Regions from separate parts of the Lentzea sp. DG1S-22 genome, predicted to be linked through region 2. Evidence: predicted binding sites of a transcription regulator. Region 2 holds the regulator's gene; the other holds the start of a gene.
The links. The regulator HspR, encoded in region 2, represses chaperone genes until heat shock. The targets are predictions, from matches to a motif close to ANNTTGAGTNNNNNNNACTCAANNT.
Positions count from the first base shown of each region.

Region 1: a site for HspR is predicted at 4,833-4,857, ahead of V1227_RS33485 (adenylate cyclase). Genes of this name have one in related genera too.

Region 1 is NZ_CP143276.1:7,047,235-7,054,043, forward strand. Features, by position in the region: gene V1227_RS33470 (S8 family serine peptidase) at 1-3,182, shown strand, start outside; gene V1227_RS33475 (hypothetical protein) at 3,234-3,509, opposite strand; gene V1227_RS33480 (mechanosensitive ion channel family protein) at 3,660-4,742, opposite strand; gene V1227_RS33485 (adenylate cyclase) at 4,858-5,865, shown strand; gene V1227_RS33490 (hypothetical protein) at 5,868-6,809, shown strand, end outside.
Region 2 is NZ_CP143276.1:6,191,101-6,197,909, reverse strand. Features, by position in the region: gene V1227_RS29020 (FAD-binding oxidoreductase) at 1-80, shown strand, start outside; ZMP/ZTP riboswitch at 84-168, shown strand; gene glyA (serine hydroxymethyltransferase) at 182-1,399, shown strand; gene V1227_RS29010 (TetR/AcrR family transcriptional regulator) at 1,382-1,957, opposite strand; gene V1227_RS29005 (SDR family oxidoreductase) at 2,044-2,940, shown strand; gene V1227_RS29000 (hypothetical protein) at 2,925-3,437, opposite strand; gene V1227_RS28995 (heat shock protein transcriptional repressor HspR) at 3,434-3,862, opposite strand; gene dnaJ (molecular chaperone DnaJ) at 3,868-5,031, opposite strand; gene grpE (nucleotide exchange factor GrpE) at 5,049-5,687, opposite strand; gene dnaK (molecular chaperone DnaK) at 5,684-6,809, opposite strand, start outside.

The sequences.
Region 1 (6,809 bases), 860 kb from region 2:
TGGGCACTGCCGGGTTCGGCTTCGCCGCCACCCCTGCCATCGCGCAGAACGCTCCTCAGGAGCAGCCGGCCGCTGACAAGCAGCTGGACAAGAAGGACCGCGAGCTCGTCGACCAGGCCGCCCGCGAGGGCAAGCCGACCGTCGACCTGCTGGTCGCCGCCGAGGACGGCAAGACCGACGCCGCCGTCGCCGAGCTCGAGGCGCTCGGCGCCACGGTCCAGAAGACCGAGAAGGACGTCGACTACGTCAAGGTGACCATCCCGCGCGACAACGCGGAGAAGGCCGCCAAGCTGGCCTCGGTCAGCACCGTGGACGTCGACGGGCTGATCGCGCTCGACGACCCGCGTCCGCAGGGCATGGAGCAGCCGGCCCCGCAGAAGGCGCCGGACGCGAAGACCCCGCGCACGAACCCGTACATGCCGACGCAGGACACGCAGGCGGCGCAGTTCGCCACCGCGCACCCGAAGTGGGACGGCCGCGGCACCACGATCGCCGTGATCGACTCCGGCATCGACCTCGACACCCCGGCCCTGCAGACCACCAGCACCGGTGAGCGCAAGATCATCGACTGGTACAACGCGAACGCCACGAACTCCGGCGACGGCACCTGGGTCTCGATGACCAAGACCGGCGTCACCGGCAAGTTCACCAACGGCGGCCGCGAGTGGACCGCGCCGGCCACCGGCGGCCCGTACTCGTTCGGCCTCTTCCGCGAGACCGCGGGCGACCTGAACCTCGCGAACAGCGAGACCGGCGGCGACATCAACCGCGACGGTGACCGCGTCGACTCCTTCGGTGTCATCCAGGACATCACGACGAAGGAAGTCTTCGTCGACACCGACGGCGACGGCAACTTCACCAACAACAAGCGCATGATCGACTACAAGGTCAAGCAGGACGTCGGCTTCTTCGGCACCGACAACCCCGCGACCCCCGTCGTCGACCGCATCGCGTTCGTCGTGCAGACCGACCGCTCGGTCTACGACAACGCGGGCACCCCGTACGTCAACCTGGGCATCTCGGCCGCGCACGGCACCCACGTCGCCGGCATCACCGCCGCGCACAGGATGTTCGACGGCAAGATGGCCGGCGCCGCTCCCGGCGCGAAGCTGATGTCGATCAAAGCCTGCCTCACCACGCCGTCCTGCACCAGCTCCGGCCTCATCGACGGTGTCCTCTACGCCGCGCGGAACGGCGCCGACGTCGTGAACATCTCCATCGGTGGCCTCCCGGCGCTCAACGACGGCAACAACGCGCGCGCCGAGCTCTACAACCGCACCATCGACGAGTACAACGTCCAGCTGTTCATCTCGGCGGGCAACTCGGGTGCGGGCGCCAACACCGTCGGTGACCCGTCGGTCGCCACGAACGCGGTGAGCGTCGGCTCGTACATCACCAAGGAGACCTGGCTCTCCAACTACGGCTCGAAGACCGCGCAGAAGCAGAACCTGCACGGCTTCTCGTCGCGCGGCCCGGCCGAGGACGGCGGCTTCAAGCCGAACATCGTCGCGCCCGGCTCGGCGATCTCCACCACGCCGCGCTGGCAGCCGGGTGGCCCCGTGGCGGGCACCTACGCCCTCCCGGCCGGCTACTCGCAGTTCAACGGCACCTCGATGGCCGCCCCGCAGGCGACCGGTGCCGCGGCTCTCCTCGTGAGCGCCTACAAGGCCACGCACAACGGCCAGCGCCCGACCAGCGCCGAGCTGCGCTACGCGATCCAGCGCAGCGCGAGCTTCGTGAGCACCCTCGGTGCCTACGAGCAGGGTGCCGGTCTGTTCAACACCAACGCCGCGTGGTCGCTGCTGGACAAGCACTCCACGCCGGACAAGGTCACCACGGCCGTCCCGGTCAACACCGTCCTCAGCGGCCTGCTGGCCACCCCGGGCGTCGGTGTCGGCATCCACGACCGCGAGGGCGTGACCGCGGGCCAGGAGTACACCCGCACCTACACCCTGACCCGCACCACGGGCCACGACGACGAGACGTACAACGTGTCGTGGAAGGGCAACGACGGCACGTTCACGGCGGCGAAGAAGGTCCGCCTGCCGCTGAACACGCCGGTGCTGTTCCCGGTCAAGGTCAAGGCCAAGACGGCGGGCGTGCACAGCGCCGTGCTGCAGCTCGACAACCCGGAGACCCCCGGCGTCGACGTGCAGACGCTGAACGCGGTCTTCGCGGCGGAGAACTTCAACGCCGCCAACAAGTTCTCGGTCACCAAGACGGGCACGATCGCGCGCAACCAGTCGACCAGCCTCTTCGTGAACGTGCCCGCGGGCACGAGCGCGCTGAAGGTCGACATGGCCGCCGGTGGCGCCGAGGCCGGCAAGGGCCAGGTGCGCTTCCTGCGCTTCACCCCGCAGGGTGTGCCGCTGGACGTGACCAGCTCGACCAACTGCTACAACCCGGACGCGGGCGCCGGTTGTGCCGGTGGCACCCCCACCAGCCGCACGGTGGCCAACCCGATGGCCGGTGTGTGGGAGATCGTGGTCGAGGCGCGCCGCACCTCCGACGCCGACGTGGCGCCGTACTCGGTGACCGCGTCCGTGCTCGGCACGTCGGTCAGCCCGAACCCGGACGTCATCCCGTCCGCGGCGCTGGGCACCCCGATCGAGCGCAGCTACACCGTCACGAACACGCAGGCCGTGTTCAACGGCCGCCTCGCGGCCGGCGCGGTCGGCAGCGCGAAGCAGGACCGCCCGACCATCGCGAACCTGGAGACGAAGTTCTTCGACATCCAGGTCGCGCCGGGTTCGTCGCGGCTCACCGCCACGATCGGCAACACCGCCGACCAGGGCGCCGACCTCGACCTGTTCCTGCTGAACTGCACCAGCGGCACGTGCGTCGTCGCCGGTCAGTCGGCTGACGCGGACTCCGAGGAGTCGGCGACCGTCACCAACCCGGCAGCGGGTCTGTGGCGCGTCCAGGTGGACGGCTACGCGGTGCCCGCGGGCACCACGGCGTACGACTACTTCGACGTCTACACCTCGGCCGCTCTCGGCACGCTGACCGTGAGCGACACCAACGCCGACCGCGCCGCCGGTGCGTCGTGGAACGCCACGGGCGTCATCACGCCGCTCGGCCAGCCCGGTGCCGGCCGCGTGCTGCGCGGTGAGCTCGAGGTGCGCACGGCGGACGAGAACGTCGTCGGTCGCGGTGCCGTGATCATCCAGGCAGTCAGCTAGCAGTCCGGTAGTACGCGGAAAGCCCCAGGGTCCACGAGATCCTGGGGCTTTCTACGGTTCGGGCAGCCTGTTCCCGAGCGGCTCGTCCACGTCCACCTTGGACACGCCGGCGACCAGGTACGCGTCTTCCACCTTGTCCACGGGCATTTCGGCGCGCAGGTAGCCGATCCTGGGATCGCGCGACTCGACGGTCGCGCCCAGCTCCGTCAGTGCCTGCTCGACCTCCTCGTCGCGTCCCGGCTGCACGGAGATCATCAGTAGCACTGTGAGGTGGCCGTCGCGCTTCGCCTGCTCGATCCGGTTCTTGTCCGGTTTGGCCGATGACACGACAGGTACCTCCGCGTACGGCACGGTTGGGGACCCGTTCGTACCACAGCTGCCGAGAGCCAGCGCGCAAAACGCGACGGCGAGCGGTCTTCTCATGCTCGGAGGACGGAACGCCCGCCGCGGGTGGTTGCACCTGATTTTCGGGCTGTCCTACTGCCGGGGACCCGCAAACGCTTGCTCCCGCAGTGCGCCGTCCGCGCTCTCGCCGAACACGCGCGCGTCCGTGTGCTGGTCAGAGGCGGGTTGCGCCCTGTTGACGCCGGTGACCGTCCGCGTCCTGACCTGCGGCAGTGCGCCGTCGTGCCGGCGGTGGACCCAGTCCACGAGGTGCTCCCTCGTGAGGCAGCGCAGGTCCCACAGCTTTCCGGCGTCGGACGCGCTCACGAGCGCACGCACCCGCACGAACCCGTTGGTGGCCTGCGTGACCTGCAGGACGGACACCCGCCCGTCCCAGAGGTCGTTGCCCTCCAGCATGGACCGCATCTCCTGCCGCATCGCCTCGACCGGCACCGTCCAGTCCAGATCGAGCTCCACGGTGCCGAGCAGCGCCGACTGCGTGCGCGTCCAGTTCTCGAACGGGGTCTTGAGGAAGTACGAGGTGGGCAGCACCAGCCGGCGGTCGTCCCAGAGGTGCAGCACCACGTACGTCAGCGTGATGTCCTCGACCCGGCCCCACTCGCCCTCGACCACCACGACGTCGTCGAGCCGCACCGCGTCGCTGAACGCGATCTGCAGGCCCGAGATCAGGTTGCCCAGCAACGACTGCGCGGAGAACGCCGCCACCGCGCCGATCACCGCCGCGGACGCCAGCACGGTAGACCCGACCGCCCGCGCGCCGGGGAACGTCATCAGGATGGTGCCCACGGCGAGCACGCCGATGACCACGAGGACCAGCCGCCGCACCAGCATGACCTGGGTGTGCACGCGCCGGGCGTGCCGGTTGTCCGTGACGTCCGTGCGGATGCGGGACAGCGAGATGTCGACGAGCGTGCTGATCAGCGCCGCCAGCAACCACGCCCCGGCCAGGATCAGCGCGATGCCCAGGGCGTGCAGGGTGATCGGCACGTCGACCGGGTAGGCGCTCAGGCTTATCTGAGCGGCCAGCAGCGCTCCGAACAACTGGCCTGGCCGGTACATCTTCCCGCTGTGGGTGAAGCGGCGCACCAGCCGGTGGACCACCTCCACCACGAGCAGAGCGAAGGCCACGGAAAAGCCCATGACGACGAACAGCACGTTTCCTCCTTCCGGTATCGGGACGGGATACCCGGCGTCTCGCGACGGGGACACCATGAGCCGGGTCACGGAGAACCCCGTTGCCAACCGGGTTTGAGTTACATAGACTCAAACCATGTTCACGACAGCCGAGGCCCTGGAACTGGTGGAACGCGCCACGTCGCCCGACGCGCTCTTCGGGCCGCGCACCACCGACTCCGACCTGCGCAAGCAGGCTCGGCGCCGGTTCCGCGCGCTGGCCTCGGTGCTGCACCCCGACGTGGTCGGGCCGCACGATACGAGGGCGCACGCGGCGTCCGCCGAGCTGACCCGCCTGCACCACGAGTGGTCGCACGGCGCGGTCGTCGAGCTGAGGACCAAGACCGCCGTCTACCGCGTCGGGGAGCCGTTCGCGGTCGGCAGCATCGCCAACCTGTACGAAGCGGACGGTCCGCACGTGGTCAAGGTGGTGCGCAACCCGGCCCTCAACCCGTTGCTGCACGCGGAATGGCACGCGCTGCGGACGCTGGAGTCCTTCACGGACCACAACCCGTGGCTGCGCCCGTTCTACCCGCGGCTGCTCGACACCTCGGGTGACGTCGCGAAGGGGTCGCGCGCCTTCACGGTGCTCGACCCGCTGCTGGACGGCTTCGTGACGCTCGCGGACGTCCGGCGCGCCTACCCGTCCGGCCTCGACGGGCGCGACTGGGCGTGGATGCACCGCAGGCTGCTCAAGGCGCTGGCCGGCGCACATCAGAGCGGGCTGGTGCACGGGGCCGTCACCGCCGAGAACGTCATGGTGCACCCGGAACAGCACGGGATCGTGCTGGTCGGCTGGTCGTTCGCCGTCGAGGAGGGACAACGGCTCCTCGCGACCAGCGGCACCATCACCTACCCGCCGGAAGTCGTTGCGCAGCAGCCGGTCACGGCCGCGACGGACGTCCACATGGCACACGCGCTGATGCTCGACCTGTTGGCGGACAACGAACACCGGCAGCGCGCCTTCGCTCGCGGCTGCCTGCAGGAACACCCGGAGCGGCGGCCCGACGCCGTCGACCTGATCCAGGAATACGACGACCTCCTCGAAGACCTCTACGGCGCGCGGCGCTTCCGCCCGTTCGCCCTTCCCCAGACAGGAGAATGACCATGGGACACGGCAGGTGGGACGACAACGCCTACGCCGCGGCGAAGACCTTCCGCGCGGCCAAGGGGATCGCCGACTTCGGCTACACCGCCTCGATGAGGGCGACGCCCGCCGCGAGCTGGAAGGCCGCGCCGTCGCTCGACCCGCTGGGCGTCGGCTTCCGCGAGTGCCGCGACTCGCCCGACCACGCCGACTCGACACCGATCGCGGTGCTGTTCGACGTGACCGGGTCGATGGGCGCGGTGCCGCGGATCATGCAGGGCAAGCTCGGCAAGCTGCACGGGTTGTTGCAGCGCAAGGGGTACCTGGCCGACCCGCAGCTGATGTTCGGCGGCATCGGTGACGCCGACAGCGACCGCGTGCCGCTGCAGGTCGGGCAGTTCGAGTCGGACAACCGCATGGACGAGCAGCTGCGGGACATCTTCCTCGAGGGCAACGGCGGCGGGCAGAAGAGCGAGTCGTACGAGCTGGCCGCGTACTTCATCGCGCGGCACGTCGTCACCGACGCCTGGCAGAAGCGCGGCCGCAAGGGCTACCTGTTCATCATCGGCGACGAGCTGAACAAACCGAGGCTGGAGGCCAGGCACATCCGCAGGGTCATCGGTGACGAGGTGAACCAGGACATCGACCCGGTGTCGGTGTACCGCGAGCTCGCCCGCAGGTGGCACGTCTACTTCATCCTGCCCAACCAGTCGTCGTACTTCCACGACGACAGCATCGGCGAGCACTGGCGGTCGATCCTCGGGCAGAACTTCCTCAAGCTCGACGACCCCGGCGCGGTGTGCGAGCTGATCGCCGCCACGATCGGCGTCGAGGAGAGCGTCGTGGACCTCGACCAGGCCCTGGCCGACCTCGCCGAGATCGGCTCGGCCGCCGAGAGCGAGGCCGTCGGCAAGGCGCTGGCCACGGTCGGCGCGCGCTCGCTCACCGCGTCGGCCACGCCG
Region 2 (6,809 bases):
TCAGGTCGACGGTCTCCCGCATGCTGGTCGCCGGAACTCCGCTCGACCGGATCAAGTACGACCCGTTCACGCTGGACTAAGCTCGGCACGTCCGCGACTGGCGTGCCGAGGGTGGAAGCGACCACCGGGAAGCGACTGCCGAGCGCACCGAACGCCTGGGTGCCCGGCGTGGAGTCGCGCTGTGCTCGCTGAGACAGATCCCGCCGTGTTCGCCCTGGTCACCGCAGAGGCCGAGCGGCAGGCCCGGAAACTGCGCATGATCGCGTCCGAGAACGACGTGTCGGCCGCCGTGCTCGAGGCAACAGGTTCGGTGCTGACCAACAAGTACTCCGAGGGCTACCCCGGCAAGCGGTACTACGAGGGCCAGCAGGTCATCGACCAGGTCGAGCTGCTGGCGCAGGAGCGCGCGAAGGCGCTGTTCGGCGTGGACCACGCGAACGTCCAGCCGTACTCGGGTTCCCCGGCGAACCTCGCCGTCTACCTGGCCTTCCTGCGGCCGGGCGACACCGTGATGGGCATGTCGCTGCCGATGGGCGGCCACCTCACGCACGGCTGGAGCGTCTCGGCCACCGGCAAGTGGTTCCGCAGCGTGCAGTACGAGGTCCGCAAGGACACCGGCCGCGTCGACCTGGACGAGGTCCGCGCCCTCGCGCTGGCCGAACGCCCGAAGGTGATCTTCTGCGGTGGCACGGCGATCCCGCGCACCATCGACTTCCCGGCGTTCGCGGAGATCGCGAACGAGGTCGGCGCGCTCCTCGTCGCCGACATCGCGCACATCGCCGGACTGGTCGCGGGCGGGGCGCACCCGTCTCCGGTCGGCCACGCCCCGGTGATCACCACGACGACGCACAAGACCCTCAGGGGCCCGCGCGGCGCCATGGTCCTCAGCGACGCCGAGCACGCGAAGGCCGTCGACCGCGCGATCTTTCCCGGTCTGCAGGGCGGGCCGCACAACCACACCACGGCCGCCATCGCCGTGGCGCTGCACGAGGCCGCGCAGCCGGAGTTCCGCGAGTACGCGCACCTGGTCGTGAAGAACGCCCAGGCCCTCGCGGAGGCGTTGCTGGAACGCGGCTTCGACCTGGTGTCCGGCGGCACCGACAACCACCTGGTCCTGATCGACCTCACGTCGAAGCTGATCGGCGGCAAGCCGGCCGCGCGGGCGCTCGACCGGGCGGGCATCGAGCTCAACTACAACGCCGTTCCGTTCGACACCCGCAAGCCGTTCGACCCGTCCGGCATCCGCCTCGGCACGCCCGGCGTCACCACCCGCGGCCTGAAGCCGGAGCAGATGCCGCTGATCGCGGACTGGATGGACCGCGCGATCACCGCCCACGACGACGAGCAGGCCCTGGACCGCATCGCGGCCGAGGTCGAGGAACTACTCGGCGCCCTCTAGCGAGCTGACGGCCTCGCACACGTCACGGAGCGTCCGGCGGGTGATCTCACCGAAGTCCCCGCCGGCCTCCAGCCACGCGTCGTAGCCGCGCTGGAACGCCAGCACGCCGAGCTCGGCGGCCACGGCGGCCTCCAGCTCGGCGACCCCGCGCCGCTTCAGCGCGTCCGTCATCGCGACGGCGAACCCGACCATCTTCAACGCCGCACGCTCGCGCAGCTCGTCGTTGCCCGCGATCACCGCTTGCCGCTGCGGCCCGTACGCCCGCTGCTCGTCGGTGAACCAGGCGCTGACGGCGACCAGCGCCGCCCCGACCGCGGCCAGGGGTCCGGCCCCCTCCGGGGTCTCGGCGATGCCGGTCGTCAGCACCTCGGCCAGCTCGTCCTGACCGCCGAACAGCACCTCGCGCTTGTCCCGGAAGTGCCGGAAGAACGTGCTCTTCGTGAGCCCGGCGCGCTCCGCGATCTGCGCGACCGCCGTGTTCTCGTACCCCTGCTCGCCGAACAGGTCGAGTGCGGCGCGCACCAACCGCTCCCGCGCGTCCGGCTCCCATCGACCCATGCGCCCATCCTAAGTGATGCGACTTAGTCCCATCACTCTGCTACGGTTGATGAGACCAAGTCCCATCACTTGTTGGAGAAGCACCCATGAAGGTCTTCGTCACGGGCGCCAGCGGTCACGTCGGATCAGCGGTGGTCCCCGAACTCCTGCGAGCAGGCCACCAGGTCGTGGGCCTGGCCCGCTCCGAGGCGTCCGCCGCCGAGGTCGAGGCCCAAGGCGCCACCGCCCGGCTGGGCGACCTCGACGACCTGGACGGCCTGCGCAAGGGCGCGGCCGAGTCCGACGCGGTGATCCACCTGGCGTTCAAGCACGACGAGATGTACGCGGGCGACTACCAGGGCGCCGCCGACGCCGACCTCACCGTCGTCAGGGCGTTCCTGGACGAGCTGGCGGGCACCGGCAAGCCCCTGGTCGGCACCAGCGGCACCCTGTCGTACTCGGACCTGGGCCGCACGGCCACCGAGGAGGAACGCGTCCCGGACGACAGCCCCCGCGGCGCGGCCCGCAACGCGATCATCGACGCCCGGGACGTCCGCGGCTCCGTGGTGGTCCTGCCGCCGACCGTCCACAGCCGCCTGGACACGGCGGGCTTCATCCCGACCCTGGTCAGGACCGCGAGGGCCACCGGCATCTCCGGCTACCCCGGCGACGGCACGAATCGCTGGTCAGCGGGCCACACCCTGGACGCGGCACGCCTCTACCGGCTGGCCGTGGAGAAGGCACCCGCCGGCTCGGTGCTGCACGCGGTGGCAGAGGAGGCCGTGACCATGAGGGAGATCGCCGAGGTCATCGGCCGCAAACTGGGCGTGCCGACGGAGAGCATCCCGGCCGAACGAGCACAGGAGCACTTCGGCGCACTGGCGTTCATGGTGTCACGCGACTCACCGACGTCGGCCGAGCGCACGAAGGCCCTGCTGGGCTGGGAACCGCGGGAACCCGGCCTCCTGGAGGACCTGGAAGCCGGGTTCTACTTCGAGAGGTGAGCTTCGAGCTCGAGGTGCGCCTCGGAGAACGCGCCGTCCGGATCGGGCTCGGTCAGCGCGGCTTCCTCCAGCACGGCGAGGGGTTCCGGTCCGCGCAGCCACGCGGCCACCGAACCGCCGGGGGGCAGGTCGCGCAGGCGTCCGGTGACGAGACCCGCCAGCGCGGGCGGTGTGGCGAGGAAGTACGCCTCGATCGCCGCCCGCTCGTCCGGGCCGCCGTTCTCGTGGGCCTCGGTCACGAGGCGCAGCCAGAAGAAGTCGGCGTCGAGCTCACCGGCCGCGATCAGCTCCATCACGCGCGGGAGCAGGTAGCGCACGAAGGTCTCGTCGCCGATCGTCCCGGACCGCAGCCAGAACTCCCCGAGGTGCTCGGAGGTCAGCCGGCGCAGCGGAACCTCGGTGAACGGCGCGACGCTCGCGGCGTCCACGCAGTGGTCGCAGAACTCGACCACGCGGGGACGCGGCGTCGCGAAGACCTCGTAGAGGCGCTCGATCACTTGCGGGGCTTCGGTTTCCACACGACGAGCGCCGTCTCCTGCCGGATCGGGACCAGGTCCCGCCGGTAGGAGGCGTGCACGGCGGCGGCGGCCGAGTCGGCCGCCGCGTGCGCCTGCGCGAGCTCCTGCTGGAGCTCGGCCACCCGCGAGCGGAGGGCGTCGACCTGGTTCTCCAGGTCGATGATCCGCTTGATGCCCGCGAGGTTCACGCCCTCGTCCTGCGAGAGCCGCTGGACCTCGCGCAGCAGCACGATGTCGCGCATCGAGTACCGGCGCCCGCCACCGGGCGTGCGGCCGGGCGACACCAGGCCCATCCGGTCGTAGGACCGCAGGGTCTGGGCGTGCAGCCCGGACAGCTGCGCCGCCACCGAGATCACGAAGAACGGCGTGTCCTCATCGGTCCCGGGAGGGAACGGAAAACCCACCGCTTTCACCGCCCTTCAAGCAGTGCGTTCAGATCACCACGGGGGTCGTGGCCCTTCGTCACGTCCGCGTACGCCTCGAGTGCCGCGCGGGCCTCGGACGAGAGGTTGTTCGGCACCGCGACCTCCAGGGTGATCAGGAGGTCCCCGGCGGAGCCGTCGCGCTTGGTGATGCCCTTGCCCCGGGCCCGCAGCACCCGCCCGGAGGCGGTTCCGGCGGGCACCTTCAAGGTCACCTTGCCGTCGAGCGTGGGCACGGTCAACGTCGTTCCGAGCGCGAGCTCGGGGAACGTCATCGGCGCCGTCAGCGTCAGGTCGTTGCCCTGGCGGCCGAAGATGCCGTGCGGGTTGACGTGCACCCGCACGAACAGGTCGCCGTTCGGACCGCCGTTGCGGCCGGGTTCGCCCTGGCCCGCGAGGCGGATCCGCTGGCCGTCGTCGACCCCGGACGGGATCCGCACCGTCAGCGTGCGGGTGCGGGTGCTGACGCCGTCGCCGCCGCACTCGGGGCACGGGTCGTCGATGATCCGGCCGGTGCCGCGGCAGTCGCGGCACGGCTCGCTGAACGCGAACGCGCCCTGCGAGCGCGTGACCAGGCCGGAACCCGAACAGGTCGCGCACGTGTGCGGCGTGGTGCCCGGCCTGGCACCCGAGCCGTTGCACGTGGTGCAGGCGGCGGGGGACGACAGGCGCAGCGGCACCGTCGCTCCCCTCACCGCCTCGGTGAAGTCGATGCGGACGTCGGTCTCGACGTCCTCGCCGCGGCGCGGGCGCGTGGCCGAGCCGGCCGACGCACCACCGCGGCGGTTGAACAGGCCACCGAGCAGGTCGCCCAGGCCGCCGCCACCGGCGCCCTGCGCGGCACGGCCGAACAGGTCGTTGACGTCGAAGCCGCCCGAGCCGAACCCGCCGGAGCCGGGGAAGCCCCCACCGCCCGCGAACAGCCGGCGGGCCTCGTCGTACTGCTTGCGCTTCGCCGGGTCCGACAGCACGCCGTAGGCCTCGGAGACCGCCTTGAAGCGGGCCTCGGCCTTGGCGTCACCCGGGTTCGCGTCGGGGTGCAGCTCGCGGGCGAGCTTGCGGTACGACTTCTTGACCTCGTCGGCCGACGCGTCGGAGGAGACGCCCAGCTCGCGGTAGAAGTCCTTTTCGATCCAGTCCCTAGCACTCACCGGACGTCTCCTCCTCCCTACGCTTCTTCAGCCGGCGCACCGGGCTCGTGGTCGGTCACCGCGACGAGCGCGGGCCGGACGAGCTTGTCGCCGAACGTGTAGCCGCGGCGCAGGACGGCGGTGACCGTCGGCCCCTCGACGTCCGGGGACGTGCTGTGCTGCACGGCCTCGTGCACCGACGGGTCGAACGCCTCGCCCTCGTGCGCGAACGGCTCCAGGCCGGTCTTCTGCAACGTGGACACGAGCTTGTCCGCCACCGCCTTGAACGCACCGGTCAGGTCGCCGTGCGCGGCGGCCCGCTCGATGTCGTCCAGCACGGAGAGCAGCTCGGAGGCGACGGACGCCTTCGCGTTGTTGATCACCGCTTCGCGGTCGCGTTCCACCCGCTTGCGGTAGTTCGCGTACTCGGCGGTGAGCCGCTGGAGGTCGGCGGTGCGCTCGTCGAGCTGGGTCTTCAGCTCGGCGGCGACGGAGTCCACGACCTCGGCGACCAGGGGCTCTTCGGAAACCGGAGCAGTGCCTTCGCCAAGGCCGTCCTCGGGCGCCGCGTGGGCCGGCGCCCGGACCTCGCCCGTTTCGGGGTCGATCCGGCGCCGGTCGTTCACGACGACCTGAGGCTGCTCCTCGTCAGGGGCGGCGTGCCTCGGTTCGGTCACTTCTTCTCGTCCTCGTCCACGATCTCGGCGTCGACGACGTCGTCGTCCTTCTTGGCACCCGCACCGGCGGCACCCGGAGCGTCCGCACCGGGGGCCTCGGCACCGGGAGCACCCGGAGCGTTCGCGTAGATCGCCTGGCCGATGGCCTGCGACTCGGTCGCGAGCTTCTCCACCGCGGCCTTGATGGCGGCGATGTCGGTGCCCTTGAGCGCCTCGTTGGCCTCGGTGATCGCGGCGTTGACCTTCTCCTTGATCTCCGCCGGGAGCTTGTCGTCGTTCTCCTTGACGACCTTCTCCGTCTGGTAGACCAGGGTCTCGGCCTGGTTGCGGACCTCGGCCTCCTCGCGGCGGCGCTTGTCCTCCTCCGCGTGGGCCTCGGCGTCCTTGACCATGCGGTCGATGTCGTCCTTCGGCAGCGCGGAGCCACCGGTGATCGTCATCGACTGCTCCTTGCCGGTGCCCAGGTCCTTCGCCGACACGTGGACGATGCCGTTCGCGTCGATGTCGAAGGTGACCTCGATCTGCGGCACGCCACGCGGGGCGGGCGGCAGGCCGGTCAGCTCGAACATGCCGAGCTTCTTGTTGTGGGCCGCGATCTCGCGCTCGCCCTGGAAGACCTGGATCTGCACCGACGGCTGGTTGTCGTCCGCGGTGGTGAAGGTCTCGGAGCGCTTCGTCGGGATCGTGGTGTTGCGCTCGATCAGCTTGGTCATGATGCCGCCCTTGGTCTCGATGCCGAGGGACAGCGGGGTGACGTCGAGCAGCAGGACGTCCTTGACCTCGCCCTTGAGGACACCGGCCTGCAGGGCGGCGCCGACGGCGACGACCTCGTCCGGGTTCACGCCCTTGTTGGGCTCGCGGCCGCCGGTCAGCTCCTTGACGAGCTCCGCGACGGCGGGCATGCGGGTCGAGCCACCGACGAGCACGACGTGGTCGATGTCGCCGACGGAGATGCCGGCGTCCTTGATCACGTTGTTGAACGGCGCGCGGGTGCGCTCGAGCAGGTCGTTCGTGATCCGCTGGAACTCGGCGCGCGAGAGCGTCTCGTCGAGGAACAGCGGGTTCTTGTCCGCGTCGACGGTGATGTACGGCAGGTTGATCGAGGCGTTGCTGGAGCTCGAC